DNA from 3 places in the Macrococcus sp. CoH-51_TC_04 genome. Region 3 is predicted to be linked to each of the others. Evidence: predicted binding sites of a transcription regulator. Region 3 holds the regulator's gene; each other region holds the start of a gene.
The links. The regulator Rex, encoded in region 3, represses fermentation and respiration genes when NADH is low (regulators of the CRP and FNR family bind a similar motif). The targets are predictions, from matches to a motif close to TTGTGAAATATTTCACAA.
Positions count from the first base shown of each region.

Region 1: the regulator Rex is predicted to act here: its motif matches at 9,431-9,448, upstream of ACZ2V4_RS06570 (nitrate reductase subunit alpha).
Region 2: the regulator Rex is predicted to act here: its motif matches at 6,512-6,529, upstream of ACZ2V4_RS06610 (nitrate/nitrite transporter).

Region 1 covers NZ_JBVGOY010000005.1:92,430-103,485, forward strand. Annotated here, with positions in the region: gene ACZ2V4_RS06515 (TerC family protein) at 1-303, opposite strand, end outside; gene ACZ2V4_RS06520 (DedA family protein) at 535-1,140, opposite strand; gene ACZ2V4_RS06525 (hypothetical protein) at 1,314-1,643, shown strand; gene ACZ2V4_RS06530 (aminoacyltransferase) at 1,737-2,975, shown strand; gene deoD (purine-nucleoside phosphorylase) at 3,024-3,740, opposite strand; gene modB (molybdate ABC transporter permease subunit) at 3,846-4,523, opposite strand; gene ACZ2V4_RS06545 (acyl-CoA dehydrogenase family protein) at 4,646-5,803, shown strand; gene ACZ2V4_RS06550 (EamA family transporter) at 5,814-6,728, opposite strand; gene ACZ2V4_RS06555 (ABC transporter substrate-binding protein) at 6,883-7,794, shown strand; gene ACZ2V4_RS06560 (biotin transporter BioY) at 7,906-8,454, shown strand; gene fdhD (formate dehydrogenase accessory sulfurtransferase FdhD) at 8,494-9,282, opposite strand; gene ACZ2V4_RS06570 (nitrate reductase subunit alpha) at 9,489-11,056, shown strand, end outside.
Region 2 covers NZ_JBVGOY010000005.1:106,617-117,672, reverse strand. Annotated here, with positions in the region: gene moaA (GTP 3',8-cyclase MoaA) at 1-271, opposite strand, end outside; gene mobA (molybdenum cofactor guanylyltransferase MobA) at 252-863, opposite strand; gene ACZ2V4_RS06645 (MoaD/ThiS family protein) at 864-1,097, opposite strand; gene ACZ2V4_RS06640 (molybdenum cofactor biosynthesis protein MoaE) at 1,102-1,542, opposite strand; gene mobB (molybdopterin-guanine dinucleotide biosynthesis protein B) at 1,529-2,008, opposite strand; gene ACZ2V4_RS06630 (molybdopterin molybdotransferase MoeA) at 2,002-3,246, opposite strand; gene moaC (cyclic pyranopterin monophosphate synthase MoaC) at 3,309-3,785, shown strand; gene ACZ2V4_RS06620 (MogA/MoaB family molybdenum cofactor biosynthesis protein) at 3,786-4,286, opposite strand; gene ACZ2V4_RS06615 (ThiF family adenylyltransferase) at 4,298-5,287, opposite strand; gene ACZ2V4_RS06610 (nitrate/nitrite transporter) at 5,298-6,455, opposite strand; gene ACZ2V4_RS06605 (hemerythrin domain-containing protein) at 6,608-7,114, opposite strand; gene ACZ2V4_RS06600 (response regulator) at 7,131-7,781, opposite strand; gene ACZ2V4_RS06595 (sensor histidine kinase) at 7,792-8,823, opposite strand; gene ACZ2V4_RS06590 (GAF domain-containing protein) at 8,810-9,268, opposite strand; gene narI (respiratory nitrate reductase subunit gamma) at 9,303-9,977, opposite strand; gene narJ (nitrate reductase molybdenum cofactor assembly chaperone) at 9,970-10,548, opposite strand; gene narH (nitrate reductase subunit beta) at 10,541-11,056, opposite strand, start outside.
Region 3 covers NZ_JBVGOY010000003.1:145,545-156,600, forward strand. Annotated here, with positions in the region: gene ACZ2V4_RS04750 (MurR/RpiR family transcriptional regulator) at 1-142, opposite strand, end outside; gene ACZ2V4_RS04755 (GH32 C-terminal domain-containing protein) at 278-979, opposite strand; gene tatC (twin-arginine translocase subunit TatC) at 1,048-1,803, opposite strand; gene ACZ2V4_RS04765 (twin-arginine translocase TatA/TatE family subunit) at 1,864-2,052, opposite strand; gene ACZ2V4_RS04770 (redox-sensing transcriptional repressor Rex) at 2,065-2,697, opposite strand; gene ACZ2V4_RS04775 (ABC-F family ATP-binding cassette domain-containing protein) at 2,849-4,768, shown strand; gene tsaD (tRNA (adenosine(37)-N6)-threonylcarbamoyltransferase complex transferase subunit TsaD) at 5,163-6,170, opposite strand; gene rimI (ribosomal protein S18-alanine N-acetyltransferase) at 6,167-6,589, opposite strand; gene tsaB (tRNA (adenosine(37)-N6)-threonylcarbamoyltransferase complex dimerization subunit type 1 TsaB) at 6,601-7,263, opposite strand; gene tsaE (tRNA (adenosine(37)-N6)-threonylcarbamoyltransferase complex ATPase subunit type 1 TsaE) at 7,244-7,705, opposite strand; rRNA gene rrf (5S ribosomal RNA) at 7,836-7,950, opposite strand; gene lysS (lysine--tRNA ligase) at 8,221-9,708, opposite strand; gene dusB (tRNA dihydrouridine synthase DusB) at 9,710-10,714, opposite strand; gene folK (2-amino-4-hydroxy-6-hydroxymethyldihydropteridine diphosphokinase) at 10,725-11,056, opposite strand, start outside.

The DNA.
Region 1 (11,056 bases), on a different contig from region 3:
ATCTGTGTGATCTTTCTTTTTAAAGTATGTGTGTAAACTCTTCGCGGACATAAATAGCAAGTATGCTGCACCAGCTGCTTGTATCCACCAGTACTTCGCAAGTACTGTAATAAAGAATAGTGCAATTAATCTAAACACAAATGCACCGACTAAACCATAGAATAAAGCTTTCTTTCTTTGTTCTTCAGGTAGGTGCTTTACCATTACTGCCATTACGATGGCATTATCTGCTGCTAGCAACCCCTCTAATAATACTAATACGACAATTACCCATGCATATGCTAATAAAATACTTGGATCCATATGTTCACTCCTTAAATTTTGAATATAAAAAGACCCATGCCAAAAAGTATTGGCAAAGGTCTCGCTGAATGTACATTCTTATAATGCCGGAAGTGTGTACTCCGTAATGACGACATTATAATCGGGTTACCCCTTAGCTACTCCCCTTCGACATAAGTCTTAGGATATTCGATTGATTTGATATAACTATAGCACATATTTTTTTAATTTACCATGTTAATGAAATGGTAATTATTTTTTGCGTTTATACAGATAGATAACGACTGCAATTATCAGTATTGCCATTACGATATAAAGTACATTAGAGTACATATCAAAATATTGCAGTACTTTCTCCCAGTTCTGTCCAAGCGCCATACCTAAGTATATGAGAACGGCATTCCAGATAATTGTTCCGACTGTTGTGTAGAGTATGAAAGGAACGATGGACATCTGACTGAGTCCTGCCGGGATAGAGATTAAGCTTCTGATAAGGGGAACAAAGCGACATAAGAATACTGCTGTATAACCATATTTATTGAACCATTTGTTTGCTTTATGAATATCTTCGATGTCGAGTCTTAAGATGAAACCATATTTATCGATAATCTTTTCTATTCTTCTGAGGCCTAGGATATGACCTAAATAATAGAGGATGACTGCACCTCCAACTGCGCCGAGCGTAGAAGCGATGAGCATTCCAGCAAATGATAGTTTTGGGGACTGATCAACCATAAATCCGCCAAACGTTAATATAACTTCTGATGGAATCGGGGGGAACACATTTTCAAGTAGGATGAGTAAGAACACACCAAAGTAACCGAACTGTTCCATGACATCCATAATCCATTGCTGCATAATAGCCTCCATATAATTCTGTATAAAAGTAATATAACCCAAATGTTTAGGTTTATAAAACGAAAACAAATAGGTATGGCAACGATTTTAAGTGATTTAAAACAAATCGATATCATAAATAGGATAGAAAAGGGTATATTTAAAACAAATAAAAATTATTTTAGGAGGATATTATGGCACAATTTAGAAAAATATCAGAAGAAGAGTTATTTCCAACGGAACAATTAGGACCAGAAATCGAAGGGACGGTATTATTCCCGACACCTAATGGTATGAGTGAATTGCAGGGTGCGTACATTGCAACAAGTGAACGTTTATTTATGAATGTTGATATGGGAGAGCGTGTTTATGAACGAGTGGTTGGCATGCATGAAATTCACGGAGTTGCAAGTGAAGAGGATACATTGACTATAACGTTCGATATTGGACCGATTAAGATGGTGAATTTAAATGCTGAAGAATTGCGAGTTTTTACTGACTTTCTACAAAGTTATATTAAATAAATGATTTCAAAGCAGAGTATATGGTATCTCTGTCGTTTTCATGTGGTGAATGTTATATTAATAATAAACAGTTAAATAGAGAGGGAGTACAAGATGAAGTTTTGCGAGTTACAACCAGATGAATTTGAATCCTTTGTGAATGAGCATTTCAGTCATTACACACAATCAAGAATTCATTACGATTATAAAGTTGAGCATAATGAACCTGTACATATTGTTGGGGTTAAAGAGGGAGATGAAGTACTTGCTGCATGTCTATTAACGAGTGCACGCGCTTTTAAGTACTTTAACTATTTCTACTCGCATCGTGGTCCTGTGATGGATTATTCAAATAAGGTGCTTGTTGATTTATTCTACACAGAGCTAAGAAAGTATTTAAAATCACATAATGGTTTATTTGCATTGATAGATCCACATATTATTATGAACTATAGAGATCACGACGGTAATATTACGGAGTCAAATGATGTGGAAGGCTTTATTGGACAGATGGAAGGTTTAGGGTACCACCATCGTGGATTCCCAGTTGGGTATTCTAATGATTCACAAGCCAGATTCTTATCAGTGCTTAATCTTGAAGGTAAATCTGAAGATGAATTATTAAAGGAAATGGAATATAAAACGAGACGTAACATTAAGAAAACGTATGAGATGGGTGTTCGTTTAAGAGATTTATCGGTTGAAGAAACAGATAAATTCTTTGAATTATTTCAGATGGCTGAAGATAAACATGGTTTCTCGTTCAGAGACTTTGATTACTTCGTTAAGATGCAAAAGATATACAAAGATCAATGTAGGCTTGTATTAAGTTACATTGATTTAGATGAGCATCTTGATATTCTGCATAAAGATTTAAAACAGAAAGAAAACGAATATAATAAAGAGAAATTGAAGTTGGATGAAAACCCTGGCTTCAGAAAATTACGTAATAAAGTTGATCAGCTTTCCAAAGCAGTTGATAAAGAGAAGAAGAAAGTTGCAGAAATTGAATCTTTAAAGCAGACAGATGGCAGAATTCTTCACTTAGCAAGTGCATTGTATATTCATAATGAACATGAATTATATTATTTATCAAGTGGTTCTAATCCTAAGTATAATCAATTTATGGGGCCCTATAATATGATGTTTGAAATGATTAAGTATGCCAAGAGCCTGAATTTAAAAACTTATAATTTTTATGGTGTAACGGGTGTATTCACTGAAGATGCTGAAGATTATGGTGTACTTAAATTTAAGAAAGGCTTCAATGCACATATTGAAGAATATATTGGAGACTTTATTTTACCCCTTAGCCCGTTTTATAAATTATACGAACTAAAACAGAAACTCTAATTAATAAGCCGATACTTCTTAGAAGTATCGGCTTATTGATCTATTGTATTACTCTACGATTTCTAATGCGATTTCCATCATATTAGTGAATGATGTTTGACGCTCTTCAGGTGTCGTTTCTTCGTGTGTTAGTAAGTGGTCGCTTACTGTGAAGATTCCAAGTGCACGAACGTCTCCACCAGCATAAGCAGCATTCATGTATAATCCTGCAGATTCCATTTCAACAGCTAAGATGCCCATTGAACGCCATTTATCAGTTGCGTCTTCATTCGCATTGTAGAAGATATCTGATGATAATACGTTACCAACGTGACTGACAGCACCTTTTTCATCAGCTAATTGTTTCGCACGTGCAAGTAAATCGAAGTTAGCGATTGGTGCGAAGTGACCAGGTAGTCCGTATTGCGCCACGTAGTTAGAGTCCGTTGATGCACCTTGAGCAATGATAATATCGTATACGTTAATATCTTCTTGCATTGCGCCACAAGAACCTACACGAATTAAATTTTTCACACCAAAGGTATGAATCAATTCATAAGAATAGATGCCGATAGACGGAATCCCCATACCAGTACCCATAACTGAGATACGCTTTCCTTTATAAGTTCCAGTGTATCCGAACATATTACGTACTTCATTAAATTGAACAACGTCTTCTAAATATGTGTCTGCAATAAACTTAGCGCGAAGTGGATCTCCAGGTAAGAGAATTGTTTCTGCGATTGGATTGTTTTCTGGTTTAATGTGTGGTGTTGATTTAGACATTATATTTTCTCCTTTAATAAATATATTTGAACACTTTCAGTCTACCTTACAATGCTATCTTCTTTCAAGCAAAGGTATTATAAAGTGTAGGGTTATAGAGATTTATTATTTTCTTAATCGTTGTGTGGCGATCATCATGAAGAATGACATCACAATCATTATGAAAACCCAGGCGTATGCAAGATGCAAATCATTATTTTCAATTGCTACATATATTGCTGTCGGCATCGTCTCGGTAACACCAGGTATATTGCCGGCGAATATAAGTGTTGCACCGAACTCTCCGATTGCGCGTGCAAAGGCTAACAAAGTTCCAGTTAGCAAGGCCGCTCTCGATAAAGGTAAAGTAATATGTGTAAACATGCGAAACTTTGAAGCGCCATCAAGCTGGGCAACATGATATAAATTTTCCGGAATCTGTTCTATACCTATTTTTATTGATTGATACATTAATGGTAAAGCGACAAGAGTAGATGCGGTAATAGCGGCATAAATTGTAAAGATAATTGGCTGGTGAAAGAGTAGGTCTATAAATCTCCCCATTACGCTTTGTTTACCAAATAAGATGAGCAGTAAAAATCCTACAACGGTTGGAGGAAGTACCATTGGCATCATAATGATAGCTTCTAAAATCGTCTTTCCTTTAAAATATTTCCTGGATAATAAATAATGTAATAAAAGTGCCAATACGAAACTTAATATTGTTGCACTCACTGCGACTTTGAGCGAGATGATTATGGGTGATATAAAGTTTTCGTCATTTAATAAACTGGATAAAGTCATATTTTTCGTCCTAATTGTTAATTTGTTAATATCATTATATATGATTATATGAATACACGCTTATCGAAAATGATAGTTGTAAATAAAAGTGTTACAATTTCAATGAGAGGAGAATGACAGCAATGGAAAATGAATTATTTCTTGAAAGCAGCATCGAATTAAAATGGAAAGCATTATTCGAAGCAAACAGAGAGTGGTTAGAACGAACGGCCGCAGAAGCTGATAAAAAAGGAGTGCTTAACAATCAGCTTATCGATTGGTTGATTAAACATGAGTATCACATGCTAACTTTGCCTGTTGAACATGGTGGTGCTGGGTGTAATATTAAAGAACTTATCGTGATTCAGTCTTTACTTGGATATTATGATGAATCAACAGCCTTATCCATTGGTTGGCATCTTGGTGTTGTGGGAGAAGTATTTGAGTTAAACCTCTGGTCGGAAGAGATGATGTTGCAATTTGCTGAAGACGTAAAAAAGGGTGCAATCACGAATCGCGTTGTATCCGAAAGCGAGATGGGAAGCCCGACGCGAGGAGGTCGTCCATCTACGAATGCGGTACATGCTGGAGAGAAGTATGTAATTAATGGCACTAAGACCTTTGCATCCATGAGTCATCGTCTGACGCACATGCTTGTAGGAGCTTACGATACTGAAGCGTCTGCTATGGGGTTCTATTATGTCCCAGCTGATAGTGCTGGTATTGAAATCGTTGAGACATGGGATACGTTAGGGATGCGTGCAACGGCTAGCCATGATGTCATTTTTAATGATGTGAACATCAATGAACGCAACAGAGTTGAAATTAATAAAGAAAAGCTTGCGAATCCATGGTTGATGCATATTCCGGCAGTTTATCTCGGTCTTGCACAACGTGCGCTAGATGAAGCAGTACAATTCAGTAAAACGTATCAACCAAACTCTTTGCAGACGACCATCAGTGAACTTCCTCATATTCAGGATAAACTCGCTAAAATGGAGATGCTGATGATGCAGTCTCGTCATTTCATTTATCATGCATGCGATATGCACTTGGAAGGTAAGACAGAACATCTCGGACTTACATTCCAGCTGTCAAAACATATCATTGTCAATAATGGACTTGAAATTATTGATTTAGCAATGCGCGTATTAGGGGCAAAGAGCCTGGAACGTACAAGAATATTAGAAAGAATATTAAGGTCGATGAGAGCAGGCCTGCATAATCCACCGATGGATGATGCTGTTGAACGCAATATTGTGACTCAATTATTAAAAACACATGAAATCAATGCGCATTAACGCATTGATTTCATGTGTTTTTTTGTACTTTTTTTTCTTTAGAATTAATGATGGATATAAAGAGGACGACACCTAATATAATAATCATTCCAATAATCTGAATAAAATTAAATGGCTGTTTCAGCCAAAGGATACTCACGATAATAGCGGTAAGTGGTTCTATACATCCAAGTAATGCAGTAAGTTGTGGATCGATATATTTCACGCTTAATAAATATAAGAAGAATGCAAGTGCAGTTCCTACGATAATCACAAAGATTAAATATCCGATGGCCACACTTCCCATCGCAAAAGGGTTAATATACCAATGTCTATTGAAAAGACTGATAAATATTCCTGCAAAGAGCATTGCCCATCCAATAATAACTAATGGTTTATTATGAACAAATAGTCGTCCAGCATACATTGTGTAAAATGCAGCTGCCACTGCGCTGAGCAATCCCCAGATGATGGCTTTGGGTGGGACGACAACGTTATTAATATTACCACTTGTAAGAAGTAGAAAAGTCCCGAATGTAGATACAGCGATGACGATAAAATCAATCAACCTAAAATTAATTTTACGTGTGCTAAGCAAATAAATTAAAATGACAATAGGTGCTAAATACTGTAGTAAAGTAGCGACAGCAGCATTTCCGTCTTCTATTGAGGCAAGAAAAGTATACTGTACTGCAAGCATTCCAAATATTGAATATATAATGAGATGTATCATAGTATAGCGATCTTTAAAGAGGTTGAAAATATTTTGTTTTCTAATAACAGCAAGTAGCAATAAGAATAATCCACTGAATATTAATCTTACAGTAATAAACCAATCAAGAGGAAGTTTAAAAGTCTGGAACATTTGTTGTGATACTGTCCCGCCTACACCCCAGAATATTGCCCCTAATGTAACAAGAATGATGCCTTTTGTCGTATTATTCATGATAGCCCTCCTTAAATTGCATATTACCTCGATTATAGAGATAGAATATATGAAATTCAATGTAATAAAAGATATAAAAAAGATATTGCTTTTGTCAATGATTGTTCATATAATTAATTGGTAATGATAATCAATATCAATTGGAGGGAAAGTAATGAAAAAAATATTAGTATTATTCATCGTATGTATTATCATGCTCGCAGCATGCGGGAATAAAGATAGCAAGAAAGAGCAAAAAGAAACAACAGTAGAATTTAAAACAGATAGCGGCAAAACAATAAAAATTCCAAAAGAACCAAAACGTATCGTTGTTATGGGTGCAAGCTATGTTGGGAATTTAATTGATTTAGGTGTTACTCCGGTTGGAGCAGATCAATATGCATTCCAATCTGATATATTAAAACCGAAGCTTAAGGGTGTAGAACAGTTAAATCCAGGCGATGTTGAGAAAGTCGCTAAACTAAAACCAGATTTAATTATTTCATTTGATACTGATAAAGATAATAAGAAGTATGAAAAAATTGCACCAACAATTCCTTTTACATATACAAAGCATGATTATTTAGAAGTACACGAATTATTAGGAAAAATTGTTGGTAAAGAAAAAGAAGCAAAAGCATTTGTGGATAAATGGAATAAAGAGACGAAAAAAGATGGTAAAGAAATTAAAAAACATCTTGGTGAAGATAAAACTTATTCTATCTTCCAGTTCTTCCAAAAAGAAATCTATGTGTATGGCGATAACTGGGGCCGTGGATCAGAAATTATTTATCAAGCGTTTGACTTGAAGATGCAGGATAAAATTGTTAAAGATGTTAAACCGACAGGATGGAAGAAAGTTTCTTCTGAAAGTTTGAGTAGTTATGCAGGAGATATTGTACTCGTGTCAAGTGATGCAGGGTCTGCTACAAATACAGTAACTGAATCTAATTTGTGGAAGAACATGGATGCAGTTAAAAATAACCGCCTCGTTGAATATGATTCTGAAGATTTCTGGTTTAATGATCCAATTTCTTTAGAACATCAAAGAAAAGTTCTGAAAGACAAGTTAATGAATTTGAAATGATGAATAGCTGGATATTCCAGCTATTTTTTTATATCCATTGTTAACTTTTTGTACTAAAAGGTTAACGAATAGTGTAGAATAAGTTTATTCTGTTGAAATGAGGTTTAAGAAATGAAATTGAAAGATTTAGTGATTATCGCAATGTTTGCAGCTTTAATCTCTGCGATGGGTATTATCCCTCCGATTCCTGTGCCTGGTTTGCCTGTTCCGATTGTTCTTCAAAATTTAAGCATAATGCTGGCAGGCTGTTTGTTAGGACGTAAGAAAGGTACGTTTGCTGTATTATTATTCTTGTTGCTTGCAGCAGTGGGTGCACCTGTATTATCTGGTGGCCGCGGAGGATTCGCATTATTTTTCGGTCCGACAGGTGGCTATTTATTATCATATATTATTGTTGCCTATTTAATCGGCTTATTTACAGATAAGATGAGACACTTTTCAGTGTGGAAAGTATTTATTGTTAATGCGCTTATCGGTGCAATTTTATGTAATTTAATTGGTGGGGCATTCATGGCGCAAAACTTAAAAATGGATCTAATGAAAGCTTATACTTCTGTATTGGTTTTCTTGCCAGGAGATTTTATTAAAGCATTACTTGCAGCACTACTTGCTGTATCTTTAAGAAAGAACCCACAAATAAAAAGAAGTTTAAATATATAATAAAAAGCGCTTAATCGGCGCTTTTTATTATGCAGAAATTTATATAATTAAGCGTTCGGGGTGACTGTATACATTAAAGCTATCCTCTCTTATAAATCCAATTGCGGTAATGTTTAAATCATCGGCAAGCTTAATTGCAAGATCTGTCGGAGCAGATTTACTTAATATTATCCCTACACCAATTTTAGAGGCTTTTATCAGTATCTCAGAAGAGATTCTACCCGAGAATATTAATATTTTATCTTTAATTGGGATGCGATTTAATATGCAATGCCCATATAGTTTATCCATTGCATTATGTCGACCGATATCTGTGCGGTGTAAGTGGAAGGCATCGCCATCGCTGATTGCTGCGTTATGCAGGCCTCCCGTTACTTGAAATGCTTTACTTTCACTTTGAAGATGCTGCATCATACGAATGACTTCACTTGGCGTAATCGTCTTCTCAGTTGTAGATACTTTAGACGTTTGCATATCATTAACAAAATAAAACTGTCTGCTTTTCCCACAGCAAGAACTGATCATACGTTTTGAGTGATTTGCATGAATTGAATGTATCTCGCGCGTAAGTGTAATATGACACAGTCCTTTAGAATCATCAAGATGGAATTTCTCGATATCGCTAAACTTTCTTATCACACCTTCTGAGGCTAGAAACCCTATGATAAGTTCTTTCATATAATCAGGTGTACACACTATTGTTGCGAATTCTTCGTTATTGATATAAATCGTTAATGGGAATTCAGTTGCAATCTGATCATGCTCCTCACGTAATCCGTCACGATTATACTTCAATATATTATTTGTAACATAAACTTCAGGCGTCATTATGATTCCCCCTTTAGTTATATCATATCAAATTAAGCACATAACGTATTTGACAATTGCTTCAAAATAAAAATTTTGAATATATTATTAAACGGTTATCTATAGGGATTCCCCTACACACTTTAGGACATTCCCCAATGGCTCTAACTTGTGAAAAGTTTCATAATCTAAAGTAAGAGGGCGAATGTCTAAAAGGAGTGTTATAAATGGCAATTGGAACAGGATTACGTTTCTTTAAACCAACAGAAAAATTCAATGGAAATTGGTCAGTATTAGAAGAGAAAAGTCGCGAATGGGAAAAGATGTACCGTCAGCGCTGGAGTCACGATAAAGTTGTAAGAACAACGCATGGCGTAAACTGTACAGGTTCATGTTCATGGAAAGTCTTCGTTAAAAACGGCATTATCACATGGGAAAATCAACAAATCGACTATCCATCATGTGGTCCGGACATGCCTGAATTCGAGCCTCGTGGCTGTCCACGTGGTGCTTCATTTTCATGGTATGAGTATAGTCCGTTACGTATTAAGTTTCCTTATGTTCGCGGGGTGTTATGGCGCATGTGGCAAGAAGCTTTAGAAACGATTGGAGATCCCGTACGTGCCTGGCAGTCAATTGTAGAAGACGAAGCAAAGGCGAAGGCATATAAACAAGCACGTGGTATGGGTGGTCATGTCCGTGTGAACTGGCGTGAAGTAACACAGCTTATTGCAGCACAATTAATTTATACGATCAAGAAATACGGTCCAGACCGTATCGCAGGTTTTACGCCAATCCCTGCGATGAGTATGATTTCATATGCATCAGGTGCGCGTTTCATCTCGTTACTGGGTGGGGAAATGTTATCGTTTTATGACTGGTACGCAGATTTACCGCCAGCATCTCCGCAAATTTGGGGTGAGCAGACAGATGTTCCAGAATCGAGTGACTGGTATAATGCCGGATATATTATTATGTGGGGTTCTAACGTACCACTAACACGTACACCAGATGCTCACTTTATGACAGAAGTTAGATATAAAGGTGCGAAAGTTGTATCAGTAGCACCAGACTATGCTGAAAATGTTAAGTTTGCAGATAACTGGTTAGCACCGAATCCTGGTACCGACGCAGCACTTGCACAGGGTATGACACATGTAATACTTGATGAGTTTTATGAAAAACGTCAGGAACCGATGTTTATTGAGTATGCAAAACAATATACAGACATGCCGTTCTTAATTATGTTAGATAAACATGAAGATACATTGAAAGCAGGACGTTTCTTACGTTCGAGTGATTTAGGAGATACTTCTGAGCATAGTGAGTGGAAACCAGTCGTATATGATGATTTATCGGAATCAATCGTTGTGCCTAACGGTACGATGGGACAACGCTGGGAAAAAGATGTGAAATGGAATATTAAATTAGAAACAGCAGACGGTACAAAAATTGATCCTGCAATGACTATTAAAGATAAAGGTCATGAAGTTGTTGAGGTTGTGTTCCCGTTCTTTGATAACGCAGGTAATGGAACATTCAAACGTCCGATTGCAGCGAAGAAAGTCACGCTTGATGATGGTACAGAACAATATGTTGCTACAATTTATGATTTAATGTTGTCTCAATATGGTGTAAACCGTTTTAACACAGATTTAGAAGCAAAAGATTATGATGATGAAAGTTCTATCTATACACCAGCTTGGCAAGAGAAGATTACAGGTGTAAAACCATCCATCGTTGTTCAAGTTGGACGTGAATTTGCACAAAATGCAATCGACACTGGTGGACGTTC
Region 2 (11,056 bases), on a different contig from region 3:
CTTGGATTTCGCGTATTAAGTCCGGTAAATCTCTACGCAATAGCGGCTCCCCACCTGTAATCCTTACTTTCTTGACACCGAGCTGTGCATATACTTTTGCAATACGCGTCAACTCTTCAAAGGACAGTAATTCATCTTTCGGCAGAAAAACATAGTCATCACCAAATATTTCTTTCGGCATGCAATATGTACAACGGAAGTTACAGCGATCTGTTACAGAAATACGCAGATCTCTAATCGGGCGCCCTAATTTATCTGTTATTTGTTTCATTTGTCACCCTCCTTACGTTCTGTAAATCAGTCTTTGTATTAATATTAGCATACCATTCGCTTTCGTCGCTTACTTCTGAAACAGGAACAAACTGTGCCTCAACCGTCAATTGTTTTAATGCATAACGCTTTTGTTTCATACTCTCTTGTATAACAGGTAGTAACGAACGATGATAAATCGCAATTGTGCGATGTACTTGTAAGTCATCCTTATAACACAGCGCATTTACATTTCGTGTATTAAAACAACTAATAAGATAGTCTATTGCTTCTGTTGTTATAAACGGTGTATCAACAGAGACGACGAAGTAACTTTCTGAAATACACGTTTCCATTACAGTGTATATGCCTGACATCGGGCCACAATCCGCTTCGATATCCGTTACTACGTGCATATCGAGTTGCTTCTCTTTAATTTCCTCTTCAAAGTATGAAGTCCTCTGTTTATTCGTGCTCAGAACAATGCACGATACGGTACTTTCTTTAAATGCTTCATATACATGCTCGTAAAATGGCTTACCATCGATTTTGTGAAGGGCTTTATTGCTGCCAAAGCGTGTAGAAGCACCTCCTGCTAATATAACACCGATCATTTAGCCACCACTAACAGGTGGAATTAATGCGACAACATCATCATTATGAATTACATCTTCGTCGCGTACAAACTCTTCATTAACAGCGATTTGAAATTGCTCATCACGTATTACCGGATACGTTTCATATAAATGCTTTCTAAACTGACTTACTTTAACAGGCTCAGCAAACGAAAACTGATCTTCTGTGCGATCCAGTTTTGCTTTAATATGTGCAAAATATAATACTTTCATCATATCACCCCTTATAATTCGGATGGTAACCTCTTTGGCCACCAATCCACTGTTCTCCGTCTTCCCATATTTCTTTTTTCCATATCGGAACAATCTCTTTAATGCGTTCAATCGCATATTCATTTGCTGCATAACTATCTTTGCGATGCGGACTCGATACACAAATCACCACTGCTATCTCTGATACTTCAAGATTACCGATACGGTGAGCAATACTTACTATCGTCTCCGGCCATTTCACGTTTATTTCCTGACCGATCTGTTCTAATTTTTTCTCTGCCATTGGAATGTATGCTTCATATTCCAGATACTCTGTTTTAACACCTTGTGTCCATTCTCTTACGATACCGGTAAACACACATACTGCACCTTGATGTGGCGTTACCGTCATCTTTCTATAATGTTCAACATCAATCGGCATCGTTACGACCTCAAATTGTTTCACGTGTATCACCTACCCAACTTTGTATGAATTTCTTTATCACTTGTTCACTATCAACGGATGTATCTACCATCAGTTTAATATTTTGTAACTGAGATAGCATCTCTTTATCTTCAGCATTGTTGTAAAGCACAATTTTATCGTAATGTGCCTGCTTATAACCTTCTACTAGCACAATATCCTTACACGTTACTTCTTCATCGATAATAGTCTGGAGTTCAATCGATTCATTCTTTCTTAGCTTATGAATATACGCATATCCCTGGACGATGCTTTCATCTGCTCCGTTCTCTATATATGTTATATGATCACGAGTTCTTGGAATATCTATTTCCTGTCCACCAATTTCACCGTGATGTTTAATAACAGACACTTCATAATCGAGTGTTTTCAATTGCTTAATAATACGATTCATCGTTGTTGTTTTTCCAGACTTTTTAAATCCAACGACTTGCAATACTTTTACCATGATGAATCCTCACAAGAAAGTTCTGTTAACAGGACATCTACAGTGTCACCTTGTTTAAACCCTCTCGTTCCCCCAGGTAAAACAATCATGCTATTGCTTTTTGCGATGCCGATCACTGCATTACTCTTATTAAATCCACTCGGCGCTACCGTCATATTACGGTAATCTAAATCCGCTCTTATAAATCTTGTAAATGGATTTGCTTTCGTGAAGTCTTCTGCAAGCGTTGCTTTAACCACAGTCGGATATACTTCGCTCTGACCCATCATTTTACGCAGTACAGGCTTCGTATATAGCTCAAACCCCGTGTAACAAGCGCTCGGGTTACCTGATAATCCAAAAAGAAATTTGTCATGACTTACCGCTACAGTTGTTACACTGCCTGGTCGCATCGCAACTTTGTTGAATAACACTTCTGCTGAAAGTTTGTTATATATTTCAGGCATGAAATCGAAGTCACCGACACTCACACCACCCGTAGTAATTACGATGTCATGTGCATCCAGGGCATCACGCACTACTTCGTATAGCGCATCGAAGTTGTCACCATGAACACGATAGTCTTTCACTTTAATACCCATCGCTTTACAAAGTGATGCAATCATCGGTCCATTTGAATTTCTAATTTTCCCTGGTGCAAGTGATTCATTCATTTCTACAAGTTCTGATCCAGTAGCAATTAGTGCAACAGTCGGCTTATGGTAAACGTTCACGTACTCATACGAGAAGGTCGCCAATACTGCGATTACACCTGCAGTAATTTGCGTTCCTTTCGGAATAACAACTTCACCTTGCTTACATTCTTCACCCTGCCTTGAAATATTTTCACCAGGTGTAAATGGTTTTCTAAGCGTAAAACCCTTTTCTATGAGCGACGTTTGTTCAAGCATAACGACAGCATCTGCACCCTCTGGAATTGGCGCACCAGTCATGATACGTACTGCTTCGTTGTCTTTTAGTTGTGCGTCACTTACATGTCCGGCACCGATATGATCGATAACTTTAAATGCCTTACGCGCATCACCACTTGCACCTTCTGACGCTTCACTTACAATCGCAAAGCCGTCATATGGCGACTTATCAAACATCGGTATATCATATGTTGCAATAATATCTTCAGCTAATGTATAGCCTAAACTATCGGTGTAATACTTATTCGTTACTATTTTATATTTAGCATGCTGTAAACATTTATCTATCGCTTCTGTAACTGGAATGGGTGTACGTTTTTCAAGCATCGTTATCCTACTTTCTCTAAATGTAGTATGATAGTTATAGTATACAAAAAGGAAGTGAAATGATGAACAATTTAACACACTTTAATGAACAAGGACGCGCTAAGATGGTAGATGTATCAGATAAACCTACCTCAACACGCACTGCTGTTGCTAAAACTTCGATTAAAGTAAACGCAGTCATTTATGAGCAAATCATCAACCACAAGAATAAAAAGGGCGATGTGCTTGGCGTGGCACAGGTGGCAGGTATTATGGCTGCAAAGAACACCGCACAAATTATCCCGATGTGTCACCCACTAAATTTAAGTGGTATCGATATTGCCTTTGAATGGGATACGATTGACGGTTATGAAATATTAATCACTTGCACCGTTAAAACGACCGGACAAACAGGTGTTGAAATGGAAGCTTTAACGGGTGCAAGCGCGACGGCACTTACAATATATGATATGACCAAAGCAGTTGATAAAGGTATGATTATCGGTCCAACTTATCTCGAACATAAATCTGGTGGCAAAAACGGCGATTTTAACCGTTAATTACTTATTAAGCTCATGCACAATGTGATGAATCTCTTGTGTAATGAGCTTTTTCATTGCGAGATTTACAGCACCAACTGATCCTGGTATCGAGAAAATTACGGTATTATCTTTCGTACCACATAACGCACGTGAGAGCATCGCTCGTGTACCTACATCTTCTGTATAGCTTAAATAACGAAATATTTCACCGAAACCTTCCAGTTCTTTATCGATAACAGACTTCACTACTTCAATCGTAACATCACGTTTTGCAATACCTGTTCCACCTGTCGTAATAATGACATCCACTTTATCATGCAGTAATTTCATAATGCTCGCTCGAATATCAGCCTGGTCGTCTTTAGCGATCAAGTAATGTTCACGTGAAACATCGATTTCAATACTTTTTAAATGTTCAACAATTGCCTTTCCGCCCTTATCCGTAGCATAATCTCTCGTATCACTTACTGTAATGACACCTACATTTAATTGTTTACGCACATCATTTGAATGTTCCATACTAATCGCTCCTAACCAAATAGTTGATGATAAACTGTCTTGCCTTCCGCCATCGATTGAACTTCATGAATAAGCATACGACCACCTTTAAACCGTACAATCGGATAGCCGTTAAAGTTAAACCGAATAAAATAAGGTGTTTCCTGGACGGTAATAGACAATGATTCTAAATGTTTTAACAATTCTTCATCACTAAACTGTGTGGTAATTTGAACAGTATCTCTCCCGCATAACATCGTTTCATGTGTACGTTTATGCAGTTCTGGATATGTTGCTTGTCCTCCGCACGTCATACACTCATCATCATACATACGAGAAAATTTAAGGGCTGTATGATCCATCTGCCATACATCACCAAACACTAATTTCGCATCAAACGGTGTCCCTGTTAATAACTTTAACGCATACGCCATCTGAAAGCTCGTTGCCATACTTACTGCAGGTTCTATAACACCTACTGTATCACAGGTTCTATTCATGATTGGTAACATACCCATCACACAATTAAAACACGGTGTTTCACCTGGAATGAACGGACATGCCACATAAGTCGACTCTACACACGCACCATAAATCCATGGGATATTATATTTATAAGCGAAATCGTTAATTAACAATCGCGTTTCAAAGTTATCTGTTGCATCTAATATACAATCACATTGCAAAAACGCCGCTTCTAGAAGCGGCGCATCAAGATGATCGATGTAAGTTTCGATTTGTATATCACTTCGGATTGCTTTTAATTCTCTTTCACAAGCAATCACTTTAGGTGTCGAATCAACTGCATCTTGTTCCTTAAATAGTGATTGTCGTTGTAAATTAGAAAGCTCAACATAGTCGCGATCAACAATCACAATTTTATTTACACCGCACCTCGCCATGGATTCTGCAAGATGTGTACCAAGTGCACCGCACCCTACAATCCCGACAGTCTTTTGAGATAATCTCTCCTGACCCTCCTGGCCGATACCATAAAATTTTATTTGTCTGTCATACCGCATATGTCATCCCCTAATTTCTGCCTTCTTTTTTGTCCATCCAGAACATTGTTATTAATGCAATTATACCAAACACTGCAAGGAAGGCAAAAGCTGGCTTGTTTGTACCGAAGTTTGCTGCACAAGCGGCAATAACTAGTGGCGGAAAGAATCCACCTAATCCACCCATCATCGAAACAATACCGTTAACAATACCTGCTTGTTTAGAGTAATATGTCGGAGCCAATTTAAAGATTAAGCCATTTCCTAACCCCGCACATGCTGAAATAACTAAACATCCGGCAGTAAAGAAAGAGATTTGATGGTTAATCGAAAGCATTGCTGCACCAATAATAAGACCAACAAACACAACTTTAAGGACATCCATAGCACGTAACTTGTCACCCAGCACGCCACCAATTGGGCGTAGTAATGTGGCAATCGCGATAAATATACCTGTACGTATTCCTGCATCAACTTTATCTAATCCAAAGTTATTAACCAAGAAGTTCGGCAAGAACAATCCAAATGCTACAAATGAACCGAATGTAATGAAGTACCAGAAGCTCAGTAAATACAGTTTATACTCTGGTAATACACCTTTAATTTGATCCATTAATGGTTGTTTTACTTTCGGCTCATCTTTATCTCCTAATAAGAAGTTCAGTAGCGCAAATAATGCCATAACTACTAAATAAGATTTAACAGTGTTGCTCCAGCCAATTGCATTCGCAAGCGGTGGTGCTGCGAACGCTGATACAGCAGTTCCGATATTCCCCATTCCATAAATACCATTCGCTAAACCATGTTTTTCTTTCGGGAAGTATTTCGGTACACTCGTAACACCTACAGAGAAGATTGCGCCCCCAACACCTAAGAAAAGGCCTGAAATCATCAGCATCGTAGTAGACTGTGCTAAACTAAGTAAAAATACTGGAATCAATAAGAATATAAACGAGAATAAGAATACCTTTCTTGCACCGATTAAGTTGGCATAATAACCAAGTGGGATACGCAAAACTGAGCCAAGAATAACTGGTATCGCTAAAATAATTGCTTTCTGACTTTCTGGAATGGTAAATTCTTGTGACATAAATGGCATAAGCGGTGCAATGATTGTCCATGCCATAAACCCTGCAACTAAACTTAACGTCTGTAAGGGTAACTGTACTTTACTTGTTGATTTGTCCATTTCTTTCACCTTTTTCATTAGTTTGTGATTTACTATACAAAACTATTGTAAGGCGATTGTGATACATTTAACATTGGGGAATTCCCCCTATAACTGAGTCATTTCCCTATATAAAGAGAGAACTAGAACTCTTTCAAGTTTTAGTTCTCTCTTTATATAATCTTTGTATTCAATACCTCTAGAAGCGTTTCTTCATCTTTTATCTTAAATACCTTTTCCGCCATTGTGAACAGTACACTCTCTTCCTTATACATGTGCACCATACAAATTTCGTAACCTTCGTTCAAATCATTCAACAGGAGATTAATATCTTCTACACTCAGTTCCATCATATTTGTAACACCGTTAAAGTGATTAAAATATTGTGCCATCTCATCATGCTCAGCTTCAATTGTCAGTATTGGACCTTGATCTGTTCCAATATAACTTCCTAGAACAGGAAAGAAAAACTGCTCTTCTTTTGCCTGGTGCTTATCAAGTACCGGTAAAAACTCCGACACTTTTTCTTTTAATAACTTTAGTTTATGATATTTTGAAAGCATCGCTTCTGTAGCTTTCACATCCATCATGATTTGATACCATTCATGTAATAGTGAACGCATCAATATGTGTTCATTCTCTAAAATACGCAGTGCTTTCATCTTTGTTTGAAATTGCATCGTGTCACTACCTTTTTTAAAATTCAAGTAATTTTTTCTTAAGTGCGTATTCTACAAGTTCCGGTTTACTTTTAAGCTCTAGCTTATCCATGATTCTTGCTTTATGTGCTTCTACAGTTTTTACTGAAACATATAACATTTCAGCTATTTCTTTTTTACCATAGCCTTTCGCAATTAAAGGTAATATCTCTAATTCTCGTTTTGTTAATATTTTTAAATGATCATTTTTCGCTGAGTACTCTGTATCATGGTGTATTAATTCATGCACGAGTGACGTTGCCATCTTAGGATCGATATAAGTTCCCTCTTGATAGACCGTTCGCACTGCTTTAATCAATTCTTCGTCTGGAGCATTTTTCAGAATATAGCCGTTTGCACCATTTTTGAGAACATGAAACAAATACTCTTCATCATCATACATCGTCAATATCAGTATCTTTGTCTCAGGAAATGCCTCTTTTATTTTACCTGTAGCAATTAATCCTGATTCTCCTGGCGGCATACTTAAGTCCATAATCAGTACATCTGGTTTATATTGCGAGACCATTTGGAAAGCTTCCATACCATCTGCTGCTGTTGCAACAACTTCCATATTGTCTTGATAGTTCAAAATCATCGAGAATCCCGTACGCACAACTGCATGATCATCTGCAATTACAATCTTCATATTTATCCCCCTAGAGTGGGATGGTTAACGTTACAAACGTACCTTTTCCTGTTTCGCTATTAATCTCAACATACCCATTGACGATAGCCGCACGTTCTTGCATACCAAAGAATCCGAGTCCGGATCCTTTTGGTGTATCTCCTGGTGTAAACCCATCTCCACTGTCGCTAATTTCTACTGTTAATTCGGTTTCATCTTTTTGTATAAATACATTTACTTCATCGACATTCGCATATTTTAAGGCATTCAGTATTGCTTCTTGTGTAATTCTGTATACTGCTGTTTCTATCTCATTAGAAAAACGAATGTTGCCTATATTCTCATCCATATTAACTTCAAGACCATAGCTCTTTTCAAGTTGCTTAAAATGAGAGTTAAATGCTGCTACTAAACCAAGATCATCTAAAGAAGAAGGCCTCAACTCTAAGGATAGATTGCGTATATCATCCATTAGTCGTGCGATTGAACCTTCCATCATCTGAAGATGCTTCTCTTTCTCTTCTTCAGTCTTATATTTCATCAAACGAATGTCAACTGATACATTAAGCAACTCTTGAATCACACTATCGTGCAATTCTCGTGAGATTCTTTTTCTTTCATTTTCCTGCGCACTAATAATTTTTTGTGTAATTGTTTTCTGATGAAGAATTTCCTGCGTTTTTATTTGCTGGGAAATATTTTGCAATGTCAGTACTTTAGTGCCGTTATTTTCTTTTAGCACGACGTAAGATGCTGAATACGGTTTAGGCTCCCCATTTTCATCTTTTAGAAATAATTGAAACGACTGATTATTTTGTTCACGTTTAATAAAACAGTCTTTGCACTCCATTATTGCATTTTCACTTGTAACTCCTAAACATGTGCGACAAAGATTTCTTGTCAGACCATCAATATTGTCATGTAAATCAATCACTTTTTGAGCGGCTTGATTCATTGTGAGTATATTGTTCTTTTCATCTATAAATATGATGAGTTCATCGGTATCGTTATAAAAGGCATCAACCAATCCATCATCATTTATTTCACGCTCAAGTTTCGACACTATTGATCACATCCTTACAATAAAAAGTACCGAGTCCTTGCTCAAGACTTTTTTTGAGCTGTTCATGCATCGTTAAAGTAAACGGACGTTTACTTCTATTCCCAATAAGAAGTACAGCTGCAACTTTATTGTATTTCCATAATGGTACAGCGATAAAACTCGTTAACTTTTCAAAACGAATAATTGGAAAATCAAATAGGTGTGCATTCAAACTACTGGATTCAATATCAAGCTCAATCCAGTCTCGCCCTGTTTTAATTACGATACCGGCGACACCCTTACCTTTTTTTAGTTCAATCTTCTTGTAACGTTCATTTGTTTCACCCGAAACATGGCGCCAGTGAATATCTGTCTGTAAAATTAAATCAGAAGGCATCGCGAGTCCGATAAAATCTACATTCAGTGATTCTCTAAGCTGGTCTATCATCGCTTGATAATCATGCATCATTTACACTCCTTTGCCTTCTGATTATAACTTATTATTTATGTTTACGATATATAATGTGACTGCGTCCGACATAGTTTACAGGTACACTCCATACATGGACAAGACGAGTAAATGGCCACAATGCTGTAATTAAGAATCCTGTGATTACGTGAATCTTGAAAGATAATGGAACACCTTCCATATATCCTGCTTCAGGTCTTAATATTAATAATCCGCGGAACCATTCAGAGATTGTATTACGATAATCAAAGTCTGGTAATGTAGCATTCGTTACGATTGTTGAATAACAGCCGATAAATACGATGAATAGTAATAGAAAGTTAACAAGAATGTCTGATAACGAGCTTAGCTTTCTTACGTTTTCATTTGTTACACGACGTGCTGTCAACAATAACATACCAATAAGCGTGACGATTCCGAAGATGCTTCCGATATATACGGCACCGATATGATATAAATGATCACTCACACCAATTGCACGCAACCAGCTTGCAGGAATACCTAGACCTACGACATGCCCTAATATAACCGGGATAATTCCTAAGTGGAATAAAATACTCCCCCACATCAACGACTTCTTCTCTACAAACTCACTTGACTTTGCCGTCCATGAAAACTGATCATATTTAAACCTAAAAATATGACCAATAATAAAAATCGCAATACACGCATAGGGGAATATTACCCACAATAATTGATTACCCATTTAACGTCACCTCATTCTCATCTTTAATCAAACATGCCTTACATGTTTCTCTTATCGCCAAGATTAAATGATAATATGGGCTCTTAATATGTTCTAATGCTTGCAGCAGATTATACGTACCATCTTCAATGACCATTAATAACAACCCCATGCTTTCCTCTGCACGTTCATCTCCGCGCCAATCCGCTGCATAAATAAATTCACACATTAATGGCAAGAAGTCTGACAGTTCTGATGAAGGCATTTCAAGTCCAAACATTTCATACAATACTTTAAGTCGTGCAAGCATTTGTCCGCGTTCTTTCTTATCCTGGAATTTAACATATGTCATGTATAACGTCGTCTTCTTTTCAAAGTCAAATGTCGACGTATACACTTCCTGAATTTCAGACAAGCTAATTTCATGCATATTATTCCAGTACTGATTGATTGCTTCATAAGCAGGATGATCCTCTGCAAACACCCCGTCGAATTCTCTTGGATGAAAATTTAATTTTTCTGGGTAAATGAGCTGGTGACTAAAGAATCCAAATGCACGTTTATAATCATAAAGTTTATTTAAATCAATCACGCCAAATACCTCCATAGAAGTTATCTTCATAAACTTCTTTACCAGACTTACCAGCAGGTACTGGACCACAACCGTCACAATCTGCGCCGAAGTTATCGCTTGTATAACCCTCGCCACCTTGAGCGCTATACGTATTCATGTATCCTTCTTTATGTGATGTCGGGATGACAAAGCGGTCTTCATGCTTTGCAATTGCAAGTAATCGATACATTTGTTTCACTTGATGCGCTGTCATGCCGATACGGTCTAAACGTGACGCGTCGAAGTCTTTACCACTTGAAACGGCTCTCATGTAACTACGCATCATCGCCATACGTTGCAACGCTTCTTTTACAGTTTGTGCATCTCCTGCGGTTAACATGTTTGCTAAGTATTGAATTGGTAAACGCATCTCTTCAATTGCAGGGAAGATCATATCTGGGTTCTTGATAGAATCTTTACCTTCAAAGTAGTTCATAATCGGACTAAGTGGCGGGCAGTACCATACCATTGGTAATGTACGATATTC
Region 3 (11,056 bases):
TTGTATTTGAAAGATGTGCAATTTCTTTGATTGGTAAGTTGACCACCTTTTCAGGGTACTCAATGACAACGTCGGCAATCCTTTTTTCAACTGGTGTAAAGCTATCGTACATCTTTGTAATTTGACCTAATACTGAATACATAATTTCAGCTCCTTACATCTTATTCAATTAATGTTATGCCCTATTTAATTTCAATTCGCTAGCTTCACTTCAGTATAAATATACTATTTGCTGAAAACAATTAAAACAAAAATTTTCTAAAATTTGTGGATGTTTTTATGCATCCTTTAAATCATACTTCCATAGCTTCAAATAAACATCCCCATGAACCGCCGATGTTCTAATGCCATCTGCTGATTCTGATGTATTAATACGCGTGGACATTACTGCTTCTCCATCATTGATAAATATCTCTATCGTCTGTTTATGAACAATGCAGTGTAACTTTGTCAATGGTTCGTGCAACGTAATAAACTTTGTATAGGGTTCATCAATCAAACCACTATCCGAACGATCCACAGTAAATATTCTTTTCTCTGTGTCATAGATCAATACCGTGCGCTCTTTTCTTGAAACACGTAATTCAAGTATATATTCTAAGGCATTATTCTCTATAATCTCAGCGACAAGTTCATAATTATTGCCTTCATAAGGATGCAGGCGAACATTCTTCCTTGTGGCGTAACCTTCTGCTGTTTCAAGTTTGCCTTGCCTACTAGAAGAAAGTAGTGGCCGTTGTCTTAGCTGTCCATCCTCGATTGACACAATCCTTGGTGTAGCAAGTACATCACCAATTCTGCCGATTAATAGGCAACGGTCTTGTTCATCCAGCATAAAGGTGACGGGCTGATAATCGAATCCATGGTCAGCAATATTATAATTCAATTGTGATGGATACACATCTAACTTGCTGCCGACTTGCGCTTCAAGTTCCTCTAATTCCTGCTCTGTTAATGGCACTATCTGGGATTCCTTCATCATAATTCTCCTTGAAATATATTACTTATATTCTATCAGAAAATATAAAAAAAGAAGTAGCTTTGTCACTACTTCTCAAGTTCTTCTTCAATCAGTTTCTGTTCACCTTTTAAATATTGTCTATAGCCGATCTTGCTTATTTGGATACTCACTTCATACAGCAGTAACATCGGCACAGCGAACATTAAATACGTCATAAAGTCAGCAGGTGCAATTAATGCGGCAAAGACAAATAAAATAAAATAAGCATACTTACGGTTCTTACTTAAGAACATCGGTGTGACGATACCAAGTCGTGTTAAGAACAGTAAAAGAATCGGTAACTGAAAGACAAACCCGAAAGGCAGCGTAAAGCGCAGCATTTCGTTAAAGTACTCTCTTACACCAATCATCTGGTTGACACCAATCTCGCTTGCGAGCCCTAACGTAAAGAAGATGAGGTAAGGAAATACTAAATAATAACTGAACAATAGCCCAGCAAGAAATAATATAATACTGATCGGAATATATGCTAACGTAGCGCTTCTTTCTTTGGGATGCAGTCCGGGTGAGATAAACGCCCATATTTGATACAGAATAACAGGCGAGATTAAGATGAGTGCAATTAACATAATCACTGTAATATAAATTGTCAGCGGATCACTTACTTTAAAGTAATGTAAAGTAATTTCTTTTGGCACATCATCCTTCGTCAAGTACTTTGTGACCGGCTTTCCGAAGTAGAATCCGACGATAACGCCTGCTACTAAGAAGTAACAGACTGTCATAATTCGTTTACGCAGTTCTTCTAAATGCTCAACTACTGTTAAATCATCTTTATTCATGTAAGGAATTGACCTCCTCATACAAAAAGCGGCACTACATCGCCGCTTTAAAATTTCAATTTATTTGATATCTTTGTTATCTTTATCTTCGTGATCCTTCATGATGCCATCTGTTGCATCTTTGAATTCTTTAAGAGATGTTCCCATGGCACGACCAAACTCTGGTAATTTCTTAGGACCAAAGATAATTAAAGCGATAATTCCTAGAAATATAACAACTGGTCCTGATAATGCTAAACCTAAAAACATATATTTATCCCCCTAATGATTTTTCATAAAGAAAATTAATGATTGTAATTCTACGCCGAGATCAATGTGATGTACATGTACTCCGCTCGGTACATTTAAACGTTCTGGTGTAAAGTTTAATATACCTTTTATTTGTGCTTTTGTCACTCTATTTGCGACGTCTTGAGCAACACTACCTGGAACCGTTAAGATAACGACTTGAATCCCTGTAGCTTCTACAACCTTCTCAAACTCTTTCATATCCTGAACTTCAATCTTGCCAATCTTACGACCAATCGCTTCATCATTCACATCGAATGCTGCTGTTATCTTCATTCTATCATTAATCGAGAAGTTGTAGTTCACTAGTGCTGTCCCTAAATTACCGACACCGATAATCGCGACCTTCGTAATCATATCTTGCTGTAACGTCGTCTTAAAGAAATTTAGCAGGAATTTAACGTTATATCCGTATCCTTTCTTGCCAAGTTCTCCAAAATAAGAAAAATCTCTGCGTATTGTTGCAGAATCAATCTGTAATCCTTCACTTAATTCCTTACTGCTCACTCGTTCAACATTTGAATTATATAACGTATTAACAAAACGATAATATAAAGGAAGTCGTTTCAAAGTGGCTTTAGGAATCTTGATTTGGTCCTTCGACATCCTATTCACCCGTTTCTATTTTTTGTGATAACTTTCACATCGATATAATTATAACATCTATACTAATAAATGACTATGTGAAATTATGAATTAACGATAAATGATTCCCACTGATATCACACTACTGTACAATAAAAGAGAGGTGAACAAAGTGATACTATTACAAGCTAGTAATTTAACAAAATCCTATTCAGGTGAAAATATATTCTCAAATGTAAAATTTGAAGTTAAATCCAATGACCGTATAGCCATTGTCGGCAGAAATGGTGCCGGAAAGACGACATTAATGAAGATTCTTGCTGGAACTGAAGACTACGATTCAGGTCATCTGTCTATTGCTAAACATGTAAACGTTGGTTACTTAACACAGCAGATGACTTTAAATGCTGAAGGTACAGTCTATGAGGCTATGAAGAAACCCTTCTTACATTTAGAGCGCATGCAGCAGGAGTTAAATAGCATCGCCACTTACTTAAGTGAACAGAGTGAAGATGCACAGAGTGATGCATATCAAGAGAAATTAGCAGAATACGAAAGACTGCAGCAAAAGTTCGAATCACAAGATGGTTATTTATATGAAACGAAGATCAAATCTGTCTTAACAGGATTAAGCTTCACAGAAGAAGACTTCCATAAGAAAATAGATAACTTCTCTGGCGGACAGAAGACACGTCTCGCACTTGCTGAGATGCTACTTCATAATCCCGACTTACTATTACTTGATGAACCGACGAACCATCTTGATATGGATACAACTGCATGGCTGGAAAATTACTTAACGACGTACAACGGTGCCATCGTCATTATTTCACATGACCGTTATTTCTTAGATAAGGTTGCGAATACAGTATATGATGTCGCGCTCGGACAAGTAACGAAATATGCCGGTAACTATTCAAAATTTATTGAACTGCGTGATCAATTCTATGATAAGATGCAGGCCGAATATGAGCGTCAGCAGGCTGAAATCAAACGACTAGAAACATTCGTACAGAAGAATATTACACGTGCATCGACGAGTGGCATGGCAAAGTCCCGCCGCAAAGTATTAGAGAAGATGACAAAGATCGATATGCCAAAACAAGACGACCACTCAATGAACCTGCGCTTTACTATAGATAAAGAAACAGGAAATGACGTACTGCGTTGTACTGATCTTGCAATCGGCTATTCAACGCCTCTTGCAACCAATATCAACTTTGATGTCTCTAAACAAGACGCAATCGCATTTATCGGCCCGAATGGCATCGGCAAGACAACGCTCATCAAAACAATTGCTAAATTATTAAAGCCTCTTTCTGGAGAGGTTCATTACGGTGCAAACTTGTCGATTGGTTATTACGATCAGAAACAAGCTGAATTCTCATCGAACAATACCGTGCTGGAAGAATTATGGCAGTACTATCCTGCAATGCCTGAGAAAGAAATCAGAACTGTGCTTGGACGTTTCTTATTCGTACAAGATGATGTCAAGAAAATCATCAATGACTTATCCGGTGGCGAAAAAGCTCGACTCCAGCTCGCAAAGCTTAGCCTTGAAAATCATAACGTGCTCATACTCGATGAGCCGACGAACCATTTAGACATCGATGCGAAAGAAGTACTGGAAGATGCACTCATCCATTACCCAGGAACATTGCTCTTTGTCAGTCACGACCGTTATTTTATCAACAAACTCGCAACGAAAGTATTCCATATGGATAAAGAGGGCGGGCGTATGTTCCTAGGCGACTATTCTTACTTCATTGAAAAAGAAGAAGAACGTATGGCCATACTTGCACATCAAGCAGAAGAACAAACGAAATCCGTAAATAAAGAGAACGACTATAACGCATTCAAAGCGAACCAAAAAGAGATCAGAAAGCTAGAGCGACAAAAAGAAAAGCTGGAAACGCAAATCGAAACAAACGAAGAGCGTATCAATGAAATTGAACTCGAACTTACAAAGCCAGAAGTATTCAGTGATATCGAAAAAGCAAACACATTCAATGAAGAACTTATTATACTCAATAGTGAAAATGAAAAATTACTTGAAAAATGGTCAGACATCGAAATGGCATTAGAAGGATAATTTTTCATTAATACACGCTATTTTCTGAAAACAGATATTCACACAGTTATACACAATAAAAATGTTATATTATAAGTAATCCACAAAGTTATTATACTTATCCACAGATTTGCAGCAAAAACATATCGCTTTTAATGTGTAAAAAGTACTATTGACATATAGTTATGCACATTTTGTTAACAACTTGTGTACAAGTACGTATGTTCGTGTTTTTTAATCAATATATATTCTATCGGTTAATTTATAATAAATTAGGCATAGCGTGCATGTATGGGAAGCATTATTCTTTCTAAATTATTAGATTTCTATGCTATGATTTTACAATAAAAAGGAAGTCATCCATTACGATGACTTCCTTTTTATTGTGACAGCTACTTTACTATCAACTTTGTAACTATAGATCGATATTTGAACGTCCATTTAAGTCCATCGTTCCAAGCTTGCCTGCAATATATTGATAATAAGCTGCTGCTCCAATCATTGCCGCGTTATCTGTGCATAGATTTAACGGTGGTATTAATAGTTTAACATCATTGCTATCACACATCGTTTCCATACGTGCACGGATGCCACGGTTTGCCGCCACACCTCCACATATAAGTAACTGTTTAATATCATAATCTTTTAGCGCTTTAAACGTCTGTGTAGTTAATACATCAATAACACTTGCTTGAAAACTTGCAGCAACATCTTCTTTGTTGTAGCTGATCCCTTTTTGATTTAAATTGTGCAGTTTATTAATGACTGCACTTTTAAGTCCACTGAAGCTAAAATCATAATCATCCATAATCGGACGTGGAAATTCTAGTACATCTTCCCCACTTGCAGCAAGTCTATCGACATGAGGCCCGCCTGGATAAGGTAAGTCTATCGTTCTTGCTACTTTATCATATGCTTCGCCAACTGCATCATCTCGAGTTTCGCCAATCACTTCAAAAGCCATATGATCCTTCATGAGCACAAGTTCTGTATGTCCTCCGGAAATGACGAGTGCAAGCATCGGGAATGTCAATCGTTCTTCAATATGATTCGCATAGACGTGTCCTGCAATATGATGTACTGGTATCAGAGGTTTACTGTGTGCGAGTGCCAATGCCTTCGCCGCATTTATACCGACAAGCAATGCACCAATTAACCCTGGTCCTTCAGTCACAGCTACAGCATCAATGTCATCCCAAGTCATATGCGCTTCAACAAGTGCTTCTTCAATAACCATCGTAATATTCTCAACGTGATGTCTACTCGCTACTTCAGGTACGACACCACCAAATCGCTTATGTGATTCAATTTGAGAATTGACGACGTTACTTAATACTTCATAGCCATTACGTACAACACTTGCTGCAGTCTCATCACAGCTTGTTTCTATTGCCAAAATCGTTATATCTTTCTCACTATTCATCGTAATTTCACCCACATCACTTTCGCATCCTCACCAGTACCATAATAGTCGCGTCTAATGCCTCCATAGGTAAAGCCAAGACTTTCATACAGTCCTCGTGCTGCATTATTCTCTACTCTTACTTCTAAACTCATCATTTCACATGTTATTCGTGCATAGTTCATTACATACTCTAGTAATAGCTTTCCATAACCAAATCCTCTAAACTGTTCATTCACTGCAACAGTCGTAATTTGCGCCTGATCTACCACAATCCACATGCCTAGATAGCCAATCACTACTCCATCCAGAACAAGTACAAAGTAGTGCGCAAATTCATTTTTCTCCAGTTCATGATAGAAAGCATCCAATGTCCACGATCCACTCGGAAAGGCCTTTTGCTCAATATCATATACTGACGGGACATCTCCCGGTTCCATCTTTCTAATAACTAATCCTGTTTGTTCAGCCAATTGCGTTCTGCCTCCGATATCCTTAAATATGTCGGTTCAAATGTGTGAACGTTCACTGGATGATCTATATCAATTAAACGACGCATTTCAGCACTTCTAGGAATACAATAAAATACAGGACCCTTTAACGTATCTTCAAGTTTCACAGCATCCATCCCTAAGAATATATAAGGTAAGTGCTGGGCCTTTAATTTAGCATTTAATTCATCTATAGAAATATAACAATCCTCTTCAACACGTTCTAATCTAACACCTTTATAACGATACATTCCTGTATACACATGATTTCTACGCGCATCAAATATAGGAATTAACAGGAATTCATGCATCCTTACAGTTGCCGCTAACGCAGCTAAGCTAGAAACTGAATATAAAGGGACATTCAAAGTATACGCCAACGTCTTAGCAGCTGTCACACCGATACGGAGACCAGTATAAGATCCTGGTCCTGAAGCAACGACGATGCCTTCAATATCTTTCATCGTTAACTGTGTATACTTCAATAAACGCTCGATCTGACTCATTAATGTAATAGAATGATTAATACGCATACCACTGTTAAATTCAGCAAGTACACTATCACCATCAGTAATACTCACGGATAAAGGCTGATTACTCGTATCAATATGCAGTAACTTCATCAATAATCTGCTCCTTTAAGCGATTTCCTCTAGAACCCATCGCCTGAATCTCTATTTCACGTTTTGAATCTTCAATATACTTAAGATTAAGCTCAATATAATCTTCTGGAAGGAATTCTTCAATCATCTCAGGCCATTCAACAATTGTGACACCATCTCCGTAGAAATATTCATCAAATCCAAGATCATCTTCCGCACCTTCAAGACGATAGCAGTCCATATGGTGAAACGGAAGCTTACCTTCGTACGATTTTATAATATTAAATGTAGGAGAAGTAATCTTCTGTTCTATACCAAGTGCTTTCCCAAAAAATTGGCTGAAAGTCGTCTTACCAGCCCCTAGATCACCATGGAGCAACAACACGTCCCCACGCGTAACAAGCGTCGCAATTGTTTGTGCGAGACGCTCTGTATCTTCAATTGAATTTATCGTTATTTTCATGTAACACACTCACTTCAATTTATTTTAAATATCTATTATTGTAACACATTTAATTTACTTAAATTAAGACATAAAAAAAAGAGACCTAACAGGTCCCCAATGTGCGGCTCATCGCATCCATTTATATATTGCCCGGCAACGTCCTACTCTCGCGGATCGTAAGACCAACTACCATCGGCGCTAGAGAGCTTAACTTCTGTGTTCGGTATGGGAACAGGTGTGACCTCTCTGCCATCGTCACCAGACAAATTTTCAATACTTATATAAGTATAACAGCTTCGAAGATATTTTCAATAGTAAATTTTACACTGCGTTCATGAACTTTACAATTGATTTATTTTCTTTAATGCCACTCGTTTCAAGCGACTTTTATATCTTACAAAATACTCATGTTAAAGTCAACACTTTTTCAATACTTTTTTTCTCATTCTTAAAGTTTTATTTTTCTGATAAATAATTATGCAATAAAAAAACGCTAAAAACCCTTGTTTAAAGGGATTTAGCGCTTAAATTCATTATTTATGTCTCATGTATGGGAATAATAATACATCTCGGATTGATGCACTATCTGTAAGCAACATTACTAAACGGTCAATACCGATACCGAGTCCTCCTGTTGGTGGCATACCATATTCTAATGCTTCGATGTAATCTTCATCCATTTCGTGCGCTTCGTCATTGCCTTGGGCTTTCTCTTCCATTTGCGCTAAGAAACGTTGTTTTTGGTCAATCGGGTCATTTAACTCAGTAAATGCATTCGCGTGTTCACGACGTACAATAAACAATTCAAAACGATCTGTGAAACGTTTATCTTCGGGATTTTGTTTTGCAAGTGGTGATACTTCAACAGGATGGCCATATATAAATGTTGGCTGCACTAAATTTTCTTCTACTTTTTGTTCGAAGAATTCATTTAATACATGACCGTATTTCATATTCGGCTTTACTTCTACACCATGTTCTTTTGCAAGCGCATGTGCTTCTTCGTCTGTATTTACATTATAGAAATCAACACCTGTAAATTCTTTTACAGCATCAACCATATGCCATCTACGCCATTTTGGTGCAAGGTGAATCTCTTCACCATCATACGTTACTGTTGTAGATCCAGTTACTTTCTCCGCAATATAAGCTACCATCTCTTCAGTTAAATCCATAATATCGTTATAATCAGCATAAGCTTCATATAATTCGATCATTGTAAATTCAGGATTGTGACGTGTTGAAATTCCTTCGTTACGGAACACGCGTCCAATTTCATAAACTTTCTCTAATCCACCAACGATTAATCGTTTTAAGTGTAATTCAATCGCAATACGCATGTATAATTCCATGTCTAACGCATTATGATGTGTAACGAACGGACGTGCTGCGGCACCTCCGGCAATTGTATGCATCATTGGCGTTTCTACTTCTAAGAAGCCTTTTGCATTTAAGTAGCTACGCATCTCCTGAATAATTTTACTACGTGTAATGAACGTCTGTGTTGATTCATCGCTTGTAATTAAATCAAGATAACGTTGACGGTAACGTTGTTCTACGTCTTGTAAGCCGTGGAATTTGTCAGGTAATGGGCGTAAAGCTTTCGCAAGCATCGTAAATGATGTTGCCTTAACAGAAAGTTCTCCAGTATTCGTCTTAAACATTACACCTTCAACACCTACAATATCTCCTAGATCAGCACTGTTCCATAAATCGAACTGTTCATCACCCACTGCGTCTTTGCGAACGTAAATCTGAATTTGTCCTTCTAAATCTTTGACATGGGCAAATCCTGCCTTACCTTTACCACGCTTCGTCATAATACGTCCTGCAATCGAAACGTGAGACTCCGCTTCTTTATCATGTAATTCTTCTTTAGAAAAAGCATCCCAATCTTCTTTTAAGCTTTTAGATGTTGCTGTTCTTTCAAACTTCTGTCCAAATGGATCGATTCCTAAATCCAATAAATCTTGCATTTTTTGACGGCGAACCAGCATTTGGTCATTTAATTCTTCAGTCATATTATTCTACTCCTTCTAAAATTTTAGATTCTGATGCTTCTACTTCTTGTTCGAATGTTCTAAGTATATCAACTAATTCATCGCGTGTCTCAGCCTGATTGATTAATTTTCTTGCTTTACCGTTACCTCTAATACCTTTTAAATACCATGATGCATGTTTACGCATTTCCATTACCGCTACCTTTTCACCTTTTAAATTGATCAGACGGTCTAAATGCAATACTGCAACATCCATCTTCTCTGAAATCGGTGGTTCTGGCATAAGTTCTCCAGTTTCTAAATAATGTACTGTTCTATAAATCATCCACGGGTTACCCAGTGCTTCACGACCAATCATAACTGCATCTACACCGGTCTCATCCAGCATCTTCTTAGCAAGTTCCGGACTTGTAACATCACCATTCCCGATAACCGGGATACTTACCGCTTCTTTTACTTGGCGAATGACGTCCCAGTCTGCATGACCTTCATACATCTGCACACGTGTTCTACCGTGTACTGCTATTGCTGATGCTCCTGCTTTTTCAATCATCTTCGCATTCTCTACAGCGTAAATATGTTCATCATCCCATCCAATGCGCATCTTTACAGTTACCGGTTTATTTACTGCTTCGACTACAGCAGAAACCATTTCATAAATTTTCGGTGGGTCCAATAACCATCTGGCACCCGCTTCACATTTAATAATTTTAGAAACCGGGCAACCCATATTTATATCGATAATATCTGCAGTTGTATTTTGATCAACATATTTCGCTGCTTCAACAAGCGTCTCTTTTTCTCCACCAAAGATTTGAAGTGACAATGGGCGTTCATTTTCATCAATATACAGCATCTTCATCGTTTTTTCGTTGTTAAACAAAATTGCTTTATCACTTACCATTTCAGCGCATACTAATCCTGCACCAAATTCTTTAACCGTCAATCTAAATGCCGCATTACATACACCAGCCATAGGCGCAAGCACTACTTTGTTATTAATTTCAATATCTCCAATTTTCCACATATCATTACCCTCACTTATATTGTCTTACTTCCGGGTCCATAGTTACAAGTTCTCTAATTTTCTTATTTAAGACAGGATGTACTGCTTCAGATGCAATTTCAGCTAACGGGATGAGTACGAAGCTTCGCTCATGCATAAAAGGATGTGGTACTTTCAACCTATCATGTTCAATAACAATCTCATCTATTAACAATACGTCTAAATCTATCGTTCTCGGACCCCAATGAATTTTACGTTCGCGACCTAATTCAAGTTCAATACGCTGAATTTCATTTAAAAATGAAATCGGTGTTAAACTCGTTTCAACAACCGCTGCACCATTTAAAAAGTCGTCCTGCTCAA